4 regions of the Peribacillus sp. BM1 genome follow, and region 1 is predicted to be linked to each of the others. Evidence: riboswitches for the same ligand, from Rfam matches in the RefSeq annotation. Region 1 holds a riboswitch; each other region holds the start of a gene.
What was found. A riboswitch is a leader RNA that binds a small molecule or an ion and turns the genes downstream of it on or off. The one in region 1 is predicted to bind S-adenosylmethionine.
Positions count from the first base shown of each region.

Region 1 (5,488 bases):
TTTCCTCCTATTGCCTCTTTTTAGTATGTTACAAAAAGAAAAAAACATTCAATATGCATCTCACATTTCGCAACCTTACTAACGAAAAAATAGAAGTTTTTTATCATTATGTCGAATCCTTTATGTTGCATAAAAGGGGGCAACATGATGAATATACATTCAGGCTACTACCATTCTGTGCATGTAGGAGTATCAGATAACTCGTTAAGTGGATCCCAGTTCTCAACTGAGAGGTTCAAATTATGGTTAAAAGATAACAGAAGAGAATTCCGTGTATTTATAAATATAGAATATAATAATGAAAAAGACCGAATCATTAAAATGACCTTTAAGGAGACATCTCATTAATAATCCAATTACTTAAACCTTGCTTTTGAAAAGTAAATGCTTCCATTTTCCCTGTTAGCACAAGAAGGAAATGTTTGCTCCCCTTATCACGCTATATCACCTGTTAGTTGAAGGAAAAAGTCGTCATTCGTAGCTGGATTATCTCGTTTTAGTTAAATACGCATTTTTCAATTTAGGTAATATTGTTTTTAATTCAATTAAGTCATCTATTACCAAATCAGCCTGAGAAAGTTCATCTTCTTGTGCAAAATCAAAATTACATCCAATTGCAATTAAACCATTATCTTTAGCTGCATTTATATCAGATAGACGGTCTCCGACTACTGCTGCCTTTTTAATATCATATTTTTTTATAATTTTTTTAACTAAATCTCCTTTATTAAGCGTTTGTATTTGTTGGATACTAAATGTTTCAGTAACCCAATTATCTAAATTATAATAACTCACAATTGTTTTTAAATATTCCGTTAAACCATTACTCGCTATGTAAATTGAACAATTATTCTCTTTTAAATAACTGAAAACTTCCTTTACATTAGGATATAAAGCCCCTTTTCCGTTTCTTATGTTTTCAACTAATCTTTCCAGAAAATAAGCATCAGTTTGTTCTCTTACTTCATTGGAGTGATTAGGCAACAAAGCTTCCCATACTTTTGGTAAAGGTACACCCATAATCTCGCGGTATTTATCAATAGGGGTTACTGTATCCCATTTATTTAATGACCGTAAATGATTAAATGTATCATCAAGTGATAATTCCAAGATTTTATCTGTTTGAAATAGCGTTCCATCCATATCAAAGATTAGTGATTCAGACATTATTTCCCTCTCCCTTTTTAAACTTTTTATTAAAAATTTACCAAAATAAAAGAATAAGCAATTATTGTTCTCCAAACAGGTAGTTAATGATTGGGATTATCGTCCCTTTTCCCCATTCACTTCGTTTGTGCAACTCTCACCAAGTACGGTGGACTTGAGATCTTATTTTATAAATCAGATTAATTTATGACCTAACAAGTGCTTGTTCAGGTAATACTTTCCCAAGAACTTGATAAAAATAAGTATTTGGCCATTGAATATCACAAATTTCCTCCCAAGATGCTTCGACAATGAGAACATTTGGATTAGGTCTGTCAATGATTTGAATATGAGAAGGAATATTTTCTACAGCCACATCTCCTGCCAGTGCCCAATAAATCTTGGATACCTTCACACTTAATCCATTTTGTTCATCTAAGAAAATAGGCGAAAAACTATGTTTATTTATATACACTAAATCTTCGATAATGGCACTTGCGGTTGGAAGCATTCCCGCTCCAGGCCCTTGGAGGCTAATGTTTCCTACAATATCTCCATCAATGGAGACTGCATTTTGCACGCCTTCGATTTGATAAAATGGATGTGTTTCATTGACCAGTACAGGTTTGACTGAGCATACGATCCCTTTTTCTGTCTTTTCCATAGAAGCTACATGTTTAAATCGATACCCCAATGCTGAAAAAAGCTCAATTTGCTCAGGTGTGATTGATTGAATCCCTTGTCGAACGGATTCCTCCCAATTAGGGATCTCTCCAAAAGCTAGTTCACTTAAAATCACCGCTTTGTAAAAGGCATCGTATCCTTCAACATCATTTGTCGGATCAGCTTCTGCATAACCTTTTTCTTGTGCTAGTTTTAACGCTGTTTCAAATGGACAGCCGTCTTCTCGCATCTTTGTCAAAATAAAATTCGAAGTCCCATTAAGAATACCTTGCACTTTTTGGATATTATTTACGTTTAACAATTGTCGTAGAGTTTGGATAATCGGAATTCCACCTGCGACTGTTGCCTCAAATCCTAAAGTAACCCCTTTTTCCTTGGCTATCTGTTTTAATTGAGTTCCATGATAAGCAAACATTTCTTTGTTTGCTGTTATAACATGACATCCTCTGTTCATCGCTTGCTGCAAGTACGTAAAGCTAGGCTCTTGACCAACGATCGCATCAATGACAACATCTAGCTGCTCAAGTGTAATAATCTTGTTAAAATCATCGGTTAACAGAACATCAGAATCTAGTGTATGATGTTTTTCTATATTTTTAACAAGTATGGCAACCACTTTTACCTCTTTCCTAAAAATACGCTTAAGCTTTTCCTGATGTGTTTGAATCGTTTTATAAACCCCCTTCCCCACTGTACCGTAACCTAATAATGCAATATGTAAAGCTGTCATGTATATCTCCCCCTTGTCCTATTTATCGATGACTTTAATTGAACATCAAAAAACTCCCCACTGCATATGGACAGAAGGGGAGTTTGAATGTTTATATTCAAGATTTATCCACCCTCTTATCTACGGAATGGTTACCATTCCTCTGAATTTGGCACCGGGCATGATATGCTGGTTGCCGAGGCTTCGCAGGGTCAGTCCCTCCGCCTCTCTTGATAAGAAAAGTTAAAATTATTAAACTATTTATAATAATATAGTACTTTAAACATTTATCGTCAATAGCGTAAAATGAAACTTCAGAAAAAACAATGAATATGAAAAGGGTGAAATCAACGCAATTTCACCCTCTATATGTACTGTTCATGACATTAATTGTATTCTAAACGGAATTCGTTACTCTAAAGCCTACTTGTTTAATTGGTTGAATTCAATGACACCAACTGATAGGTGATTTCAGTTTGGTTGTTTGTCCAAGAAACTTTTTGAATGATGGCTATCCCATTCGTTTCACTTTCGATCGTTTTGCGAACTTCAATTGGAATATCAATTGGGTATAGGCGATAGCCGTCTTTCGTTAAACGGAAAAGATTTTCTTCCTCTCTGCTTTCACGGCCTTTTGTCACGATCATCGTGTTTAACTCCATTGGCATTCCCAAAGCATAAACCTCCCTTCCTTTACTTACTTTTTAGCACATTGCTTTCTCGTTTGGTTTTTCATCCACTGTGTTAGATCACAAACGACTTTTCGGTTGATATTCGGCGGGAAATAGTGGGTAAATTCGTCAAAATACCAACTCCAAACAGGCTTGTCTTTTTCCTTCAATATTTTCTCCAGCCTGTAGGCGTGTTCAATGGACACGTTATTGTCTTTTTCACCGTGAATAATCAGAACTGGTGCAACAAGTTCATCTACTGCAAACAGTGGTGTGCGGTATTTATATTCGTTTGGAACTTTACTCGGCGTACCACCAATAACACGCTTCATCATGCGACGTAGGTCTACACGTTCCACATAAGTTAGAAACATATCAGACACTCCGCCCCATGTGACAACGGAGGCAGCTGATTTACAATAAATTGCCGTCCAAAGGGCCATAATTCCTCCTCGTGAAAACCCGAAAATATGGATATTCTCGGGTTTCACACGTTTGTGCTGTTCGAGTAATGTAAAGCCACTAATCCCATCAGCACGGTCTTCGCCTGCAAAATCTTCATCCCCTTCTCCGCCTTGATTCCCCCGATAATACGGTGCAAACACAATGAAGCCTTCTGCTGCAAATTGCACAATACGACTCGGGCGTACTTTGCCGACATTTTTAATGCCTCCTCGTAAATATAAGAAACCATCATACATTTGATCATCATCTGGCTCAGCAAGAAGCCCCTTCACCTTCAAGCCTTGTGAAAGATACGTTACGATAAACAGACGAATATTCGGATGCGGTGATGGAAACCGCTGCTTCGTTATAATTGTGCCATCCTCCATCATACATCCCCCTTTCATAAAACTCATTTCTCCTTATTGTAAATCAACTCCCCCATTTTATCCTGCATTAACAGGTAGTATATAGACTTTTTTAAGAGATAGTAAGGTAACCTACCTTTTTACATAAATAGGAAAAATGTTAGTTAAGATTAACTGTCGGTAAAAGCCCGATTGGTGTGATACAGTGAAACTTACCGATGCGTAAGTAAAGGTTTAGTTCCACAACATGGGGAGCAAACAGACGAAGACATGAGGACGCAGTGTACTTAGTATGTAATTCATTGATTCGGGTTCGTACTGTCGCTTTATCGAAGCGGAGTGAAGCTTCCTTCCAAAAGTGTTCTTCATTCCATCTTTCAGGTTTTTGAAAGCATAATCTCCTTTTTGATTAAATAAATCAAAAAGGAGATTATGACAAAAGAGGTTCGTTCCTTTAAAAGTTAATCTTCTTTTTTGGGGATGCTCCCTCTATTCACGCAGCCATGCGTTTGCAAGCATTATAGCCCCTTTTGCTGCTTCTGTGTCTGCGAATTCGTTAAGCATCACAAAGTCATGAATGATACCCTGGAAGCGTACTGCAGTTACCTTTACACCAGCTTCGCGAAGTTTATTGGCGTATGCCTCTCCTTCATCGCGCAAAACGTCGGCTTCTGCCGTGATAACTAAAGCTTCAGGAAGTCCCTTTAATTGTTCTGTTGTTGCCCGAAGTGGAGATGCCGTTATTTCTGCTCTCTGTTGTGGATCGGAAGTATACTGGTCCCAGAACCATTGCATTCCATCCCTACGCAGAAAATATCCGGTAGCAAATTGTTTGTATGAATCTGTATCAAATGAAGCATCCGTTACAGGATAGAAAAGTAATTGCTTGCCAATAGCTGGGCCTTTTCGTTCTTTGGCCATTAGTGTAATAGCTGCCGACATATTTCCTCCAACACTGTCACCTGCTACTGTAATATTACTTGAATCCATCCCGTAATTATCGCCTTCTTTAGCAATCCATTCCAAAGCCGTATAGACCTCTTCTATAGCAATCGGATATTTAGCTTCTGGCGAGAGACTGTAATTAGTGAACACGACCGCTGATTGTGATCCAACAACAAGTTCCCGAACTAAACGATCATGTGTATGTGCGTTTCCGAAAACCCAGCCTGCACCATGCGTATATAAAATGACAGGGAGATTTTCTGGGGCATCTTCAGGGCGCAATATTTTAATGGATACAGGTCCAGTTGTTTCTCCCTCAATGACAAGCTCTTCTACTTCAACCGGCTGCTTTTTAACCTCTCCGGACTGTACTTCATCTACTGTTTCCCTGCCCTTCTCTGGACCAAGATCAAACAGGTACGGCGGGTTAGCCGTGTCCTCTACGAATTTTTGTGCAGCAGGCTCCAATACAACTTTTCTATTTTGATTTTGTGTCATCTTTAACTCCTCCTAAAGTTTTA
Region 1 is NZ_CM155259.1:334,018-339,505, forward strand. It holds gene AC1MGI_RS01600 (DUF3889 domain-containing protein) at 145-348, shown strand; gene AC1MGI_RS01605 (HAD family hydrolase) at 487-1,167, opposite strand; gene AC1MGI_RS01610 (homoserine dehydrogenase) at 1,352-2,560, opposite strand; SAM riboswitch class I at 2,674-2,779, opposite strand; gene AC1MGI_RS01615 (DUF2584 domain-containing protein) at 2,971-3,213, opposite strand; gene AC1MGI_RS01620 (alpha/beta hydrolase family protein) at 3,237-4,043, opposite strand; gene AC1MGI_RS01625 (alpha/beta hydrolase) at 4,512-5,465, opposite strand.

Region 2 (5,488 bases), 2.0 Mb from region 1:
TTATAAAAGGAGATCAATCAATTTCCTATTCTTATCTTTATGTATACAGCTTTAATATAGAACATTCTCATAATTTTAATTCTCTAGTAAAACAAGACTTCAATACAGACTCTTCTGTTGTGTACTCATTAAAAACCTAATCATGCACACTAGAATTATGAATTAATGCACCTTTAGTAGAGATACTCTATGGACTCGAAAGATATTTTCTCGCAAACGATTCATTCTCCATAAAAAACCCCATAAATGTTAGATTGTTGTCTAACATTTATGGGGCAGTTCATTTTAGGTCGCTTTTGTTTTTATAGTTGGTTTGTCCCAAAGATAGCAGCAATTTCTTTTGTACCTACTCTTCGTTTCTTCCTCGCTTCTGCTCTAATCACAGCTGATTCATATAGTTTTATCTCCATCTCAGACTGTGGAATAATACTAGGCACAAGAGTTGGCTTTTCGTTTTCATCAAGAGCAACAAATGTCAAAAATGAAATTACGCATAAATTTCGAGTCCCTGATAGTAAATCTTCTGCAATTACTTTGACCACTACCTCCATCGATGTTCTTCCTGTATAAGTGACAAATGCTTCTAAACAGACCGCATTGCCTTCGTAGATTGGATGGAGAAAGTCTACAGAATCGGTTGATGCCGTTACAACCGATCTTCTTGAATGCCGCATAGCTGAAATAGCCGCTACATCATCAATATAAGCCATTAATTTCCCACCAAACATCGTTCCATTATTATTCGTATCAGGCGGTAAAACAAGGCTTGTTTTTACCACAAGAGAATCACTGCAATATTTCTGTTCTTCCATTATCCAAACTCTCCTGTCCAATTAAATCTCTTTTTACAAGCGTAGCCATTTTCCTCGGTATAATTCTTTCAAATAGTAGCAAGACGTTCATTTAAAAGTAAAGAAACTCGTTTTAAACCAAACAATTTTCTCGTGAACATACTCACTTCCACTCTCTTATTTTACTTTACATCTATCATAAATACCCGAACTACGTAAAGATAATTATTTTGTACGACAGAACACTGGGGGATTCATTTTCTTAGAGGATTTTTTAAGAAACTAGATATTCGATTTATCAATAATCTAAATATATATCCAAACTAAAAAAGAAATATTACACTACCATTCATTTTATAGTTCAAGTATGATATGCTTACAAAAAATATTTTTCATTCATCAATAAGGGGTATTGCACATGGATCATTCATTACAATTTCGACTTGCTTCATTAGAGGATTTGCCAAGAATAGTGGAAATTTATAATTCAACCATCGCTTCGAGAATGGTAACGGCTGACACTTCGCCGGTATCTGTTCAATCAAGACTCGCTTGGTTTCATGATCACATTCCTGATAAAAGACCATTATATGTAATAAAAATAGATGATCGGACTGCTGGTTGGCTAAGCTTTCAATCGTTTTATGGGAGACCTGCCTATAACACAACTGCTGAAATAAGTATCTATTTGGACGATTCGTTTCGTGGGAAAGGTCTTGGTGGACTTGCTATCCAGAAAGCCATTGAGCTATGTCCTTCTTTAGACATCGCTACAATCCTCGGATTCGTATTCGGTCACAATACACCAAGCATTAAATTATTTGAGAAATTCGGGTTTGAAAGATGGGGAAATCTTCAAAAAATTGCCTTGCTAGACGATATTGAACGAGATTTAATCATTTTAGGAAAAAGAGTGCTACACGAAAAAGGATAAAATTAAACAAAGGATGTTCAAAGGAATCTTCATCCCCGCAAACTGCGACATACAGTCTATATACGTGTTATTTTCACATAATACTGTGTGTTGAAGTACGAGGTCTGACCCTTCCGAGACATCCTCTTCTCTATTTAGCCTACCTCGAAACATCATCTAATACTCTTCACTATATTGCGCATCCGTGAGAGGCGTAATATTGAAGATATTTATTAATATGTCAAGCTCTTGGCTCGCTCTAATTGTTTGTTTATTCGAAAGTCCAAATCCCTTTGCTAGTTTAATCATTTCTTCACGCTTTTGTTCAATTTCATTGGATAATTGAACGAAAGATTTCATCACTACCTCACACTCCATCAGCTATTTTGACTTATTGTAAAATAAGTCTAGAGTTATCATCAAATAAAAGCAATATTTTACAATCAAAGTTTTACTTCATTAATCTAGAATTCGCAAATTAGACACATTTTATACAACTCGTATATTATTTTTTTCAATTTAATCTAAACAAATTCTGTAGTACATTCCCGAAATGAAGCATTCAACCAAAATAGCAAAAAGGATATCCCAAAAGTAAAAGATCTGCCCCCGTAACTCCTACTTACAGTTTAAACGAAGTGTAAGTAGGAGTTACGGGGGCAGACTTCTTTCGGACATCCTCTTTTATTAAGATTACTATCAGGTTATATTTGGTAATTTCTCCTCTGCTAAGTGACAATATTTTTAGTTGAAGAATGCTCTTTATTTTGAATTTGTTCAAATTCTCTCTCTAGAATATTCAAGGAAACATCATAAAAATGTTTTTGTTCGGATGTTTTATACACGCCACGGGATAATAATTGTTCGATTAAAAACGCCTTTTTTTCCTCAACTATCTGCAGTAACTTTGCCATTCTATACACCTCTTGCTTTATTTATTAGACAATTATTTCAATATGAATTTCTTCAACAAACTTTATATACCATTCCTAAGTGTACTTCAAACATTATTTCAGTAAATTAAAATTTTCATTCCTACGTGCTTATTCATAAAGTGAATCTTCAATCAGTTGGAGTTTACTACCCGTTAATGCGAGATAAATGCGGCAAACGATAGCCCACACTGTACAGTTAAGATTACAACCAACAAATCCAAACAATAAAAAGCCTCTTCTTAAACAAGAAGAGGCTGAAGTTTACGTCCGTTCGACTCTTCTTATCTTCCAAGCCTTCGCTTGTTGGATGTGGCACAGTGCTCAAAGTTGAGTCTGTTGCCGAGGTATCGCAGGGCCAAATCCCTCCACCTCTCTGGATAAGAATGATATATAATTGATGTTAATGCCATTATACGTTTTATTCCAAATAAAGTCAATGGTCATGTTTTGCTAATCTTGCAAAACAGTGTTCTTCGTTTCTTTCCCCCAAATTAACACGACAATTGCTCCAATTAAAATCGCAATTGTAAAAATTGTAAAAACCACACTAAGCGCAGTACCCGCTGCAACAAAATATCCGATGAGAAGCGGTCCCAAAACTCCCCCAACTCTTCCAGCAGCCGCCGCCATACCAGCGCCGGTACCACGAATCGTTGTCGGATATTGCTCAGGGGTATATGCATAAAGTGCCCCCCAAGCTCCTAAGTTAAAGAATGACAATAGCATACCTGACGTGATGAGCATCGGTAGTCCCTCTGCCGCGCCAAAGAAATACGCACTTACAGCTGTTCCAGTTAAATACGTGACAAGAACGAACTTGCGGCCCATTCTCTCGATAAACCACGCTGCAGTAAAATATCCAGGGAGCTGAGCTAAGGTCATAATCAATACATATTCAAAGCTCTTGATTAAACTAAATCCTTTCATCACCATAACACTTGGAAGCCACAAGAACATCCCATAATAAGAAAACACGACACAAAACCATAGAATCCATAATACAAGCGTTTGTTTTCTATGTTCTCTTGCCCACACACTTTTAATATTTTGCATAATCGTTGGCTTAGCTTTAATTTCAAGTCCGACATACTTCGGTGAATCCGGTAGATGTAAACGTAAATAAAGGGCATAAAACGCTGGGAGAGCACTTAAAATCAAAGCGATTCTCCACCCGTACCCTGGAATAACGAAATAGGAAATTAAAGCAGCAATAAGCCAACCTAATGCCCAAAAACTTTCGAGTAGAACGACCACTTTTCCTCGATTTTTGGCAGGTACGCTTTCTGAAACAAGCGTCGAAGCTACCGGAAGCTCTCCACCTAGTCCCATACCGATAAGAAAACGAAGTACTAAAAATAAAGCCAAAGATGTAACTAGAGCCGATAAGCCACTGCCAATTGAAAAAAGCAGCAAGGTAATGATAAAAACTTTCTTCCTTCCAATACGGTCAGCCATAATTCCGAAAAGAAAGGCACCAAATACCATTCCTATCGAATTAATACTACCGATCCACCCTACTTGTTGAGTTGTCAAACCCCATTCTGCTTGTAATGCCACCACAATAAATGACAGCATACCTACGTCCATTGCATCAAACATCCAACCGAGTCCAGCAACGCCAAGTAACCTACGATTAGAAATCGTTTTTGTATTCCCCTCCATGACAGTCCTCCTGAACAACCTCTTAACTATAAATACTTCGTTATTTTACCATAAATTGATCAACCATTGTCTTTATTTTCTTTTTCATAAAGATCCTCTGGAAGCAATTTAATGAATGGACTTATCTCACTAGTGAAACATATACATAATTCATGCATAGCACGAGTACACGATGTGTATAGCAGTTTTCGTTCACTTTCCAGACCGTATTGATCCTTCGATGCATCATAAATAATGACCGCGTCAAATTCTATTCCTTTTGCCAAATAAGAAGGGATAATCATAACTCCATCAGTGAATGTAGTTTTCCCTACACCAATTCTGTTAAGTTTCATTTTCCCCTTTAATGCTTCATATGCAAAACTTGTTTCTGCTTGTGTTTTACAAATAATCGCAATCGTTTTATGCCCAGATTCTATAAATTCCTTTGTTTTCTTCAAAATCTTCGATAGAAGATACTCCTGGTTTTGACAATGTACGATGACAGGCTTTTTCCCTTCTCGATTAAAAGGTTCAATTTGGCTACCATCCAAAAGCAGACTTTTTGTGAATGTAACAATTTCCTTCGTTGAACGATAGCTTCTATTCAAAATTACCTTTTCAGTTTCGTTTTTCTCAAACAAAAAAGTCAAAATGTCCAAACCTGCATTGTTTCCATGCGCATAGATCGTTTGGTTAAAGTCACCCAAAACTGTCAGTTTACTTTTTGGAAATAAATTCTTTAAAAAAGCAAACTGAAATGGCGAATAATCCTGAGCCTCATCAATGAAAAGGAACCGAATTTGTGAATTGGTCACGAAACCTTCCAATTTTTTTTTCATATATAAAAAAGGTGTCGCATCTTCATATAATAATCTTCCTTGATCAAGTTCATTCATTGTTAAACTTTTGATATTTTCCCAATCGGTAACTGGCCATTCTGTTTCTAACATTTTTTTATAAATGGAACGAACATCAAGAAAGGCAAGAGACTTTATTTTCTTGTACAGAGGCTTAAATCGCTTTTTCACGACATATTCGCTAAGGATTCTTTGCTCGCGTTCTCCTTCATCAAACGAATCTCGTTCATGTTCTTCGTGATTATTTGCGATCCGATAGCTTCTGAGATAATCTTCTTTTTCTAAGTATTGTATTTCTTCTTCAACCCACGCATCTTTTCTCTCTACTTTTTCAAGCTTCTTGATTTT
Region 2 is NZ_CM155259.1:2,370,606-2,376,093, reverse strand. It holds gene AC1MGI_RS11430 (acyl-CoA thioesterase) at 303-812, opposite strand; gene AC1MGI_RS11425 (N-acetyltransferase family protein) at 1,210-1,725, shown strand; gene AC1MGI_RS11420 (Spo0E family sporulation regulatory protein-aspartic acid phosphatase) at 1,882-2,064, opposite strand; gene fbpA (Fur-regulated basic protein FbpA) at 2,433-2,618, opposite strand; SAM riboswitch class I at 2,918-3,023, opposite strand; gene AC1MGI_RS11410 (MFS transporter) at 3,090-4,301, opposite strand; gene helD (RNA polymerase recycling motor HelD) at 4,361-5,488, opposite strand, start outside.
Region 2: another riboswitch for S-adenosylmethionine. It lies ahead of fbpA (Fur-regulated basic protein FbpA); the one in region 1 lies ahead of AC1MGI_RS01610 (homoserine dehydrogenase).

Region 3 (5,488 bases), 1.5 Mb from region 1:
GACAGTGAGTGGATTTCTGACTTCATGAGAGATGCTGGCAGCAAGATGGCTCACAATTTGTAATTTTTCTGCCTTCACTAACTTTTGTAGTACCTGAAAATTTGTTTGGATCACTTCCCAAAGAAGAGTGGAAATAAACATGCCGATAATATGAATGGCGACAAACTTCATCCAAAACATGTTATCCGTGTTAACCCCAAACATATGTATTGAAACAAATAAGGAACTAAATAATGCAAAAATAGTTAATGCGATACTTAACGCTACTTTTTGTTTGATGTTCATTTGTAAATAGTATTTAGATAAGAAGAATACGAATAAACCGATAAAGATGTGTGTGATCGCTGTAATATAAAAACCGACATCATGACCTTGAAAATAGCGGATGATAAGAATCAAAAGTAATTGAGAAAAACCTAAACGAAAACCTCCGATTAAACCTCCTAAAATGAAGGGGATCCAGCGAAGGTCCCAAACTGAACCTTTTTCAAGAGCTATAGGAAGTAGCATGCATAGGATAAGTGAGACTACTGGGAAAATACCAATAATCCATCCTTTTATTTCTTCTAATCGATAGGCATATTTAATTAAATAAACCATTTGTACTAAACATAGAGAGAGTAGAATAAATAAAAAATTGATAAGTAAGTCCTTTGTCATAAGATCCATCGTTGCACCGAGCTTTCACTAATAGTATGAATCATTAAAAGTATTATATGTAAATCATACCAAAATAAGTAAAAAGTTACTAGTGATATATAATAGAAAAAAGAATTTTCAGATAATAAGCACAACGAGAAATTTTTTACCATTAAAAAGGTGGCCCATAAGAGACCTGGCACCAACACAGTATTACAGCTAGGTATTCTGAAACGAAAATCATACTAGCTGTAATATATTGTGGGATTTGACACCTTGGCATATGGGACGCCCTCCTTACTTCGAATTTATGATGATATGAATTATTGGAATAAATTTAGTTTTCCAATCCGCTCTACGGCCTTTACCAATAATTTTTCATCGACTAATAAACCGACACGGATATACCCTTCTCCATATTCACCAAACCCTTTTCCAGCAGCAACTGCTACATCTGCTTTCTCAAGCAAATAATCGGCGAATGTTTCACTAGTAAACCCATTAGGAACCGGCAACCAAGCGAAAAAAGATCCAGTTGGTGCCTCGACTTTCCAACCAATATTTTGACATGCCGTAATAAAGGCATTTCGGCGTTGTTCATAACGGTTGACAAGTTCTTCAACACATTGCTGATCATCTGTTAGCGCAGCAACTGCGGCCTTTTGAACAGCCGGAAATAGACTAACATATAAATGGTCTTGAATGAGGTTTAAGGCTTCAATTATTTTGGGATTCCCGACTGCAAAGCCAACGCGCCAGCCAGCCATATTATAGGTTTTCGATAAGGTATACATTTCCACACCAACGTCTTTTGCCCCGTCAACTTCAAGAAAACTTACTGGTTTTTTTCCATCAAAACCGATGGCACCATAGGCGAAATCATGCAAAATCGTGATGGAATGTTTTTTCGCAAAAGCAACTGTTTCTTCAAAGAACGTCCGATCTACTGTAGCACCAGTCGGATTGTTCGGATAGTTAAGATACATTAATTTTGCTGCTTCTTTTTGTTTTTGCGGTATGGCGTTGAAATCTGGTAAAAATTGATTTTCAGCTTTAAGTGGGAAGGTCTGATACTCGACATTCGCCAACACTGCACCTGATAAATAATCCGGGTAACCTGGATCAGGCAATAACATAAGTTCGCCTTCATTTAACAAGCACATTGGCAACTCAACTAGACCTGTTTTCGTCCCAAATAAAATAGCTACTTCAGTCTCTGGGTCGATAGCTACTCCATATTGTTTTAAATAAAATTCGCTAGCAGCTTCCTTCAGTTCTTTAAGTCCTCTAAACGGAGAATATTTATGAGTTTGTGGATCCTCTACCGCAGTTTGTAGCGCTTTGATGATATGAGGTGGTGTCGGCTGATCAGGGTTACCTTGACCTAAGTTAATAACATCCCGTCCTTCTGCAACTGCTTTGCCTACCTTTTCAACTAGGTTTGCGAAAAATTGTACTGGTAATTTTTTTAAGCGCTCTGAATATTCCATGTGAACCACCTTTTATGTAAGAGTTGCTATTTAATCTAAAATTTTATAATATTTAGATAAAAAAGTCTAGAGGTGCCGAAAAATGAAGATTGCTTGTGTGCAAATGGATATCACCTTTGGTGAGCCAGAAAAAAATTTTACAGCGATTGAAAAATATATCGAAGAAGCGGCAAATGCACAAGTGGATGTCATTGTATTTCCGGAAATGTGGAATACAGGCTACGCTCTCGATAAGCTTGACAGTCTGGCTGATCGCGAGGGAAGTATAACAAGAAAGCTACTGTCTCAGCTTGCCAAAAAACATCAAGTGAACATTGTCGGTGGTTCAGTAGCAACGAAAAGAGGAGACAAATACTTTAATACGATGTATATCGTGGATAGAACTGGAAAAATTGTCGCCGCCTACGATAAAGCTCATTTATTCAAGTTAATGGATGAGCATGTATATTTGAACGAAGGACAAAGTATGAATGTATTTGAATTGGATGGTATAACGTGTGGCGGGGTCATCTGTTATGATTTGCGTTTTCCAGAATGGATTCGGACTCACACTTTAAATGGAGCCAAAATTATGTTTATACCGGCTGAGTGGCCAAAGCAACGGATTGACCATTGGCAATTATTATTGCAAGCAAGGGCGATTGAAAACCAATGTTTTATCGTGGCTGTCAACCGCGTCGGTAAAGACCCAAATAATGAATTTAATGGTCATTCGATGGTCATTGCACCTTGGGGTGAGTTACTTATTAGCAATCAAACAGCGGAAGGGATCTTGTACGCGGAACTGGATTTAGAGGAAGTCGATCGGGTACGGAAGACGATTCCAGTTTTTCAAGACAGGCGGACGGATTTATACGAATCATAAGGATTTAAAATTGGTACACTGCTAGAGTAGTAGTGTGTTATTATTTTTTTAAGATTGACAATAGTTAAATAGTTTTATAATATATTAATTACAATAAATTTAATCATGATACTTATCCAGAGCGACCGAGGGACTAGGCCCTATGACGTCCGGCAACCCCCAATATTGGGAAGGTGCCAATCCTGCAGAATGACCATCATTCTGAAAGATAAGTCGAGATTCTTTCGTATTTCGATGCTCCTTTCAGTTGAAGGGAGCATTTTTTTGTAGGAATAAAGGTCTATCTCTTATAAATCACTTGTCAATTTGAAGAAATGTGAGGAATCGTATGATCGAAATTCGTAATCTTTCTAAGACATACAAAACGAAAAAAGGGTTGGTTAAAGGAGTGGATGACGTTTCGCTGACCATAGAAAAAGGAGAAATCTATGGAATTGTCGGATATTCTGGAGCAGGAAAAAGTTCATTGCTTCGCTGCATTAATTTGTTGGAGCGGCCCACTTCAGGTCAAATTAAAGTGGATGGAACCGATCTTACATCTTTAAAAGGTGAGGATTTACGTTTAGCGCGGTTAAAAATCGGTATGATTTTTCAACATTTTTATTTAATTAGTCAAAAAACCGTGTTTGAGAATATTGCCTTTTCTTTGAAAGCTGCCAAAATACCAGCGAGCCAAATAAAAGGGCGGGTAGAAGAGTTGCTTAAAATGGTCGGTCTTGTTGATAAAAGAGATGTTTATCCTGCGCAACTAAGTGGTGGGCAAAAGCAACGGGTTGGCATTGCCCGGGCGCTTGCTAATAATCCAACGGTGCTATTATGTGATGAGGCCACTTCAGCACTAGATCCGACCACTACAAAGTCAATATTGAATTTATTGAAGAAAATTAACAAAGAACTCAATATTACGATCGTTTTGATTACTCATGAAATGAACGTTGTAAAGGAAATTTGCAATCGAATGGCCATTATGCAGTTCGGGAAGGTCATTGAAGAAGGTGCGGTATATGACATTTTTGCCAACCCTCAGGCAGAACTTACAAATGAGTTTATCGAAAGTGTTGTATCTTTTGAAATACCTGAAGTCATATTAAATGGATGCACGGGACCGATTGTGAAAGTCATGTTTAAAGGAAAGGTTGCTTCAGAAGGTATCATTTCCGATATGCTTCAGCAGTATAACGTAAGTGGTAATTTTCTGCATGGTTCGATTGAATATATTCAAGAAATGCCACTCGGTATCTTTATTATGGAATTAAAAGGACAAAAGGAAGAAATCGAAAGCTCACTTCAGTTTATTGAAAATCGTGCTGCGCAAGTGGAGGTGATACGCGATGGGCTTTGATTTTAATCATTTCGTTGAACTTATCCCAGATATAAATCTGGCTTTTATGCAAACCATTTATATGATTACCATTTCACTAGTGGTTGCCGTTGTGATTGGCCTTCCGTTCGGAATATTATTATTCGTAACGAACAAAGGCTTATTCTTGGAAAATCGCTGGTTCAATAATGGATTAGGTTTTGTAGTGAACTTGGTACGTTCAATTCCATTTATCATTTTACTAGTTGCACTACTTCCACTAACTAACTTTATAGTAGGATCACAAATTGGACCCACTGCAGCGAGTGTATCTCTATCAGTTGCAGCGATTCCGTTTTTTGCTCGAATTGTTGAGACAGCATTGCGTGAGATTGATAAAGGGGTCATTGAGGCAGCTATTGCCGCTGGTGCAACACCATGGATGATCGTCAAAGATGTGCTACTGCTAGAAGCCAAATCTGGCATTATCTCAGGTGTCACGCTAACGCTCGTCAGTTTAATCGGGTTTTCGGCTATGGCTGGTACTGTTGGTGGCGGCGGAATCGGCGATTTGGCTATCCGTTTTGGCTATTATCGCTATGACAACACGATTATGATTGCAACAGTAATTATATTAATTATATTAGTTCAGATTATTCAACTTGCTGGTGATTTCATCGCCAAAGTTGTTGATAAAAGATAAGAAACAGAAAGAGGGAGAAATTTATGAAAAAATGGCTAACAGCATTTATTTTAGTAGTTGTTGTAGCGGCTTTAGCTGCATGTGGCAATACTGACAGCGAGAAAAACAGTAGCAAAGGGACAAGTTCAGAATCAAAAGAAATTAAATTTGGAGCGACAGCCGGTCCTTATAGTGACATGGTAACGAAAGCTATTATCCCTGGATTAGAAGAAAAAGGATATAAGGTGAAGATTGTTGAATTTAGCGATTACATTCAACCGAACAAAGCGTTGGACAATGGTGATATTCAAGCAAACCTGTTCCAAAATACCATTTACCTTGAAAATTTTGCGAAAGAAAATAAGATGGATTTAACAGCGTTGCTCTCTGTACCCACTGCGCCGATGGGGATTTTTTCAAACACGTATAAGTCCATAGATGAAGTAAAAGACGGGGCAACGGTTACACTTCCTAATGACCCAGTCAATGCGGCTCGTGCGCTTAATACGCTC
Region 3 is NZ_CM155259.1:1,808,281-1,813,768, forward strand. It holds gene AC1MGI_RS08670 (ATP-binding protein) at 1-600, opposite strand, end outside; gene AC1MGI_RS08675 (aminotransferase class I/II-fold pyridoxal phosphate-dependent enzyme) at 963-2,129, opposite strand; gene AC1MGI_RS08680 (carbon-nitrogen family hydrolase) at 2,212-2,994, shown strand; SAM riboswitch class I at 3,104-3,209, shown strand; gene AC1MGI_RS08685 (methionine ABC transporter ATP-binding protein) at 3,323-4,336, shown strand; gene AC1MGI_RS08690 (methionine ABC transporter permease) at 4,326-4,997, shown strand; gene AC1MGI_RS08695 (MetQ/NlpA family ABC transporter substrate-binding protein) at 5,021-5,488, shown strand, end outside.
Region 3: another riboswitch for S-adenosylmethionine. It lies ahead of AC1MGI_RS08685 (methionine ABC transporter ATP-binding protein); the one in region 1 lies ahead of AC1MGI_RS01610 (homoserine dehydrogenase).

Region 4 (5,488 bases), 180 kb from region 1:
TTTTCTACTATAAGGATAGTATTTTCCAATGCACAATGCAAGTAAAGCCCATTCCTAGAAATTTCCTACAGGCACCCCATTATTTTTCCCATAAAAAAACAATAATTCGATTCTTATAAAGTTATTATAATGAAGACTATGTAAAGGTGGTTGATAAGGCTACCCCCAAGAGTCTGCCCTTCCGTTATGGGACATCCTCATCATTTTCTTGGCAATAATGTTTTCTACAGCAATCAAAAAAGACCGGCCGAAGTCCATTAAATGAACTTCGGCCGGTCTTTTTCCTGTCTATTCAAATGGAATTATGAATGAATCTGGCGCTGCAGATTATTCACGATTCGGTTGCCTTCTTCATAATCCCTCTCTCTTCGTTCCTCGACCTGGAGTCGCACATCCAATCGCCTGCTATACTCACTGTAGCCTACCCCATGTGATTGTTGCATCGCCTTTTCCATTTCGCTCGTTACGTTTAACTCTAGAGAGTTGATAATGAATCATCCTTCCATTTTTTATTGGATTTTAGTGTAACATCTTAGCAATTTACTTTTCAAAATCCATATACTCGGCACAGAGTCGATTACACTTGATCAGCTTAGGAATACAACTAATATCCTTACTATTACGGACCATTGCTATGTGATATGTATATCATCCGAAGTTTCATTTGCAAAATTCACAAAAGAGAAGAAGGGTGTCCCAATGATCTCACCCCTACCCTAACAACAGTTTATAAGTGATTTAGCCACTTACTTTAAACTGTATATAGTAGTCGAGGCTTGACCCTTTTGTTTGGGACACCCTTCTTCACACTATTTATTCAGCAGGTAAAACTGCACCTTTATACGTTTCAGTAATGAAATCTTGAATTTCTTTTGAGTGTAGAACTTCTACTAATGCTTTAATGTCTTCACGTTTCTCATCACCAGTACGAACGGTAAGGATATTAACGTAAGGATTATCTTTCGATGATTCAACAACAATTGGATCTTTTACTGGATCAAGTCCTGCATCTAATGCATAGTTTGCATTTATGACTACAGCATCCCCTTCACCATTATTAAAGACCTGTGGAAGTAATGCAGCTTCAATATTAGGTTGGAATACAAGTTTCTTCGGGTTTTCAACAATATCATCAATGGTTGCTTTTGTCTTGCTTATACCTTCTTTTAACTTAATCAAACCATGTTCTTGGAATATAGATAGAATTCTTCCTTCATCTGAAACAGCATCTCGCATGATGATTAAGCCGCCTTCAGGAATTTCGTCTAAGCTTTTGTACTTTTTGGAGTAAATTCCGATTGGCTCAATATGAACGCCGGCAGCATTAACGAAATCATAGCCTTTATCTGCAATCTCTTCTTCTAGGTACGGGATATGTTGAAAGTAATTGGCATCAATTTCTTTTCCAGCCAAGGCTTTATTTGGCAAAATAAAATCTGAGAAAACTTTAATTTCAAGATCGATTCCTTTTTCTTTTAGAATTGGTTTTGCTTGTTCAAGAATCTCTGCGTGTGGAATATTTGAAGCACCGACTACAAGTGAAGTTGATTTGTCAGCTGAATCTGTGGAACCATTTCCGCTTTCTTTATCATTATTGGCAGAGCCACATGCAGTAAGACCTAATAGTAACGCGGAAGTAATTGCTAATGTTGAAAACCATTTTTTCTTTTTCATTCTCTTACCCTCCATCTTATCTTTTGTCTAATTTTGAAGTTATATAATCTCCAATAAATTGGATGACGAACACAATAAGTAAAATAAGAATCGTCGCTAACATCGTTACATCATTTTTGCTTCTTTGGAATCCTTCTTTATAAGCAAGATCTCCTAGTCCACCTGCACCAATTGCCCCCGCCATCGCTGTATAACCGATCAATGCAATCGCAGTAACCGTAATACCTGACACAAGTGCAGGCATGGATTCTGGTAGTAGTACTTTAAAAATAATAGTACTCGTTTTAGCCCCCATGGATCTTGCGGCTTCAATTACACCCTTATCCACTTCTCTAAGGCCAATCTCGACCATCCTCGCATAAAAAGGCGCAGCTCCGATAATTAATGCTGGGAGAGCCGCCTTTGCACCTAGCATAGAACCTACCACAATAATCGTAAACGGAATTAATAAGATTATCAGAATAATAAATGGGATTGAGCGGAAGATATTGACCACCGCAGAAATAATCACGTTAATAAATTTGTTTTCCCATATCTGTCCTTTAGACGTCAAAAATAACAATAATCCTAGTAAGATACCTAATATAAAAGTCGCAAGTAGAGCTATACCTGTCATATATAGTGTTTCTTTCGTAGCTAGCCAGATATTTTCCCAGATAACATTCGGTAACCATTCATTAAGCATTCGAAATCACCTCCACGCCAACCTGCTGTTCTTTGATGAATTCAATCGCGTGGGTGATTTCTTCATCACTACCATCCATATGAATAAACAATGTGCCATACGATCCATGTTGAGTTTGCGAAATTTTCCCTTGTACGATATTAACATCCAATTGAAAATTACGAATAAGCTTTGTAATTAGTGGACTTTCCGTATTTTCGCCGACAAAAGTTAATTGTACAACCTTGCCTTGTGGATAGTGCTCTAGTAAATGTTCCACAGTGTCCTTCGTTTCCTCAGGCTCCGTTACTTGTTGAACAAACCGCTTTGTTATTTGTTCAGCAGGGTTCCTAAATACGTCAAGAACCGGTCCTTGCTCAACAATTCTGCCACCTTCCATGACGGCTACCCGATGACAGATTTTTTGGATGACATGCATTTCATGAGTAATAAGTACAATCGTCAACCCTAATCGTTTATTAATATCGACCAAAAGTTCTAGAATCGAGTCAGTTGTTTGCGGATCAAGTGCAGATGTCGCCTCATCACAAAGGAGTACTTTCGGGTTATTCGCTAAAGCACGTGCTATCCCAACCCTTTGCTTCTGCCCGCCGCTCAATTGTGAAGGGTAAGCATGTTCTCTGCCCTCTAAGCCGACTAGCTTAATTAATTCATTGACTCGTTTTTGGCGTTCATTTTTCTTTACACCTGAAATTTCAAGTGGAAACGCGATATTATCGTGTACAGTACGAGACCACAATAAGTTGAAATGTTGAAAAATCATGCTGATCTCTTGACGTGCCTTTCGCAAGTTACGACCTTTAATGCTAGAAATCGCATTTCCTGCTACTACGACCGAACCCGTGGATGGGGTTTCCAGACCATTCAGCATTCGAATGAGGGTGCTTTTTCCAGCACCACTATACCCAATAATTCCAAATATTTCACCTTTATTAATCGTTAAATTCACTTCATCAACAGCTTTGATTGGCTTTGATTGCATGGATTTAGTACTGAATACCTTACTAACTTTCGACAATGTTATCATTGAACTCACCTCTTTTTGCAATAAACCCTATGAACCTACTCATGTTGTTTGTAAAAACCTTCTACTAAATAAGATTTCACGAACTGCTCCATTCATGCATTGTTTATTTACATAATTGGAAATTAAAAATGCCTTTCCGCATGAGCAGAAAGGCATTGTGAAAAAGACCTTTCTCTCATCTCCCAAAGCAATCAGCTTTGCGTGAATTGGCACCTTTTCAAAGCATTAGCTTTGCCGGTTGCCGGGCTTCATCGGGCACATCCCTCCGCCTCTCTTGATAAGAGCAAACAAGTATAAGAAATTGACAAATCATCAATTAAAGTTCATTTCGTTTTCGTTGGAATAATACCATGCAAAAAGATAGAGTGTCAATGTATTATATTTCTATTTATTGAAAAATCGTTAAAAAACTTGGCAACAATCGATTTAGATAAAGTGAAACTTCAATCAGTGGCGGTTTTCTTCATCCCCTACTGATTGTTAGTCCCGTTCTACTGTCGTTAAGATCGCAAGCAAGCTTCAATCAATCGACAGTACGAACTAAGGCTCAACGAACTCAGACTAAATACGCCGCATCCTGTGGGCCCAAACTTTACCTCTGCTCATGCATCGGTAAGTTTCACTCTATCTCACCAATCGGACCTTTACGGGCAGTTGATCCCCCACCTATCCTCTTTTAGCATGCTCAGAATCTCGAGATGGGGGTCTTACTGCTTAAGTGTGGGAAAAATTATTTTACCGCAAGTGAATGAATGCCTGTAGCTTTTTCAATCGCTTGTTCAAGATCATCGATTAAGTCTTGGGCATTCTCAATTCCGACCGATAAACGTACCAAATCCTCGGCTACACCTGATTTTTCAAGTTCTTTGACTGAAAGTTGCTGATGCGTCGTGCTCGCAGGATGGATGATTAAACTCTTCGCATCTCCAACATTGGCTACATGGGACCATAAGCGAATCGAGTTAATGAGATTCGCACCTGCTTCTCTGCCACCTTTAATGCCAAACGTAACAATGGAACCTGCTCCTTTTGGCAAATATTTGTCAGCCAAGCTCTTATCAGGATGATCTTCATTACCAGGATAGTAGACCCATGAGACAGCTGGATGATTTTGCAGATAGTCGATGATAATCTTTGTATTCAAAATATGTTCCTTCATCCTCACATGCAATGTTTCCAGCCCAATTGCGAATTGGAAAGCACTCTGCGGACTTAATGCTGGTCCAAGATCTCGGAGTAGCTGCACACGTGCTTTGGTAATAAAGGCGGCTGGGCCAACTGCTTCTGCATAAACGATTCCGTCATAGCTTGGATCTGGTTCAGTAAAGCCTGGGAAGTTAGGTGAGTTATAATCGAATTTCCCTGCGTCTACAATGATCCCGCCCAACGTTGTTCCATTTCCAAGCAGCCATTTTGTTGCGGAATGAACGACAATATCAGCGCCAAAATCAATCGGTCTGCAAAGATATGGCGTAGCAAACGTGTTATCGATAATGAGCGGAACGCCTGCTTCATGTGCAATGTCAGCCACCGCTTCAATATCAAACACACGCAAACTTGGATTGCCGATTATTTCTGCAAAGACTGCTCTTGTTCGTGAAGTAATCGCATCTCTGAAATTTTCAGGATCATCAGATGAAACAAATCGGACCTTTATCCCATATTTCGGAAGTGTATTGGCAAATAAATTATATGTACCCCCATATAAAGTTGAAGCTGCTACAATTTCATCCCCCGCACCAGCAATATTTAAAATGGCTAAAGTGATTGCAGCCATTCCGCTCGATACCGCTAAAGCGCCAATTCCACCTTCCAATAAGGCCACTCTTTCCTCAAATGTTGTAACTGTCGGGTTATGAATTCTTGAATAAATGTACCCAGGTTCTTTTAACCCGAACAAATTAGCAGCATGCTCCGTACTTTTGAACGCAAAAGCATTACTTTGGTAAATCGGCAATGATCTTGCTCCAGTTACCGGATCTGCCTCTAAGCCTCCATGAACACTCAATGTCTCAAAGCGATAATTGTTTTTTTCTTCTCCCATGTAAATCCACTCCCTATACTTCATTTTTACGATCCTATTCGCTCCGCAATGATAGGTA
Region 4 is NZ_CM155259.1:511,992-517,479, forward strand. It holds gene AC1MGI_RS02590 (YuzK family famiily protein) at 303-455, opposite strand; gene AC1MGI_RS02595 (MetQ/NlpA family ABC transporter substrate-binding protein) at 814-1,674, opposite strand; gene AC1MGI_RS02600 (methionine ABC transporter permease) at 1,691-2,359, opposite strand; gene AC1MGI_RS02605 (methionine ABC transporter ATP-binding protein) at 2,352-3,386, opposite strand; SAM riboswitch class I at 3,559-3,670, opposite strand; gene AC1MGI_RS02610 (O-acetylhomoserine aminocarboxypropyltransferase/cysteine synthase family protein) at 4,117-5,430, opposite strand.
Region 4: another riboswitch for S-adenosylmethionine. It lies ahead of AC1MGI_RS02605 (methionine ABC transporter ATP-binding protein); the one in region 1 lies ahead of AC1MGI_RS01610 (homoserine dehydrogenase).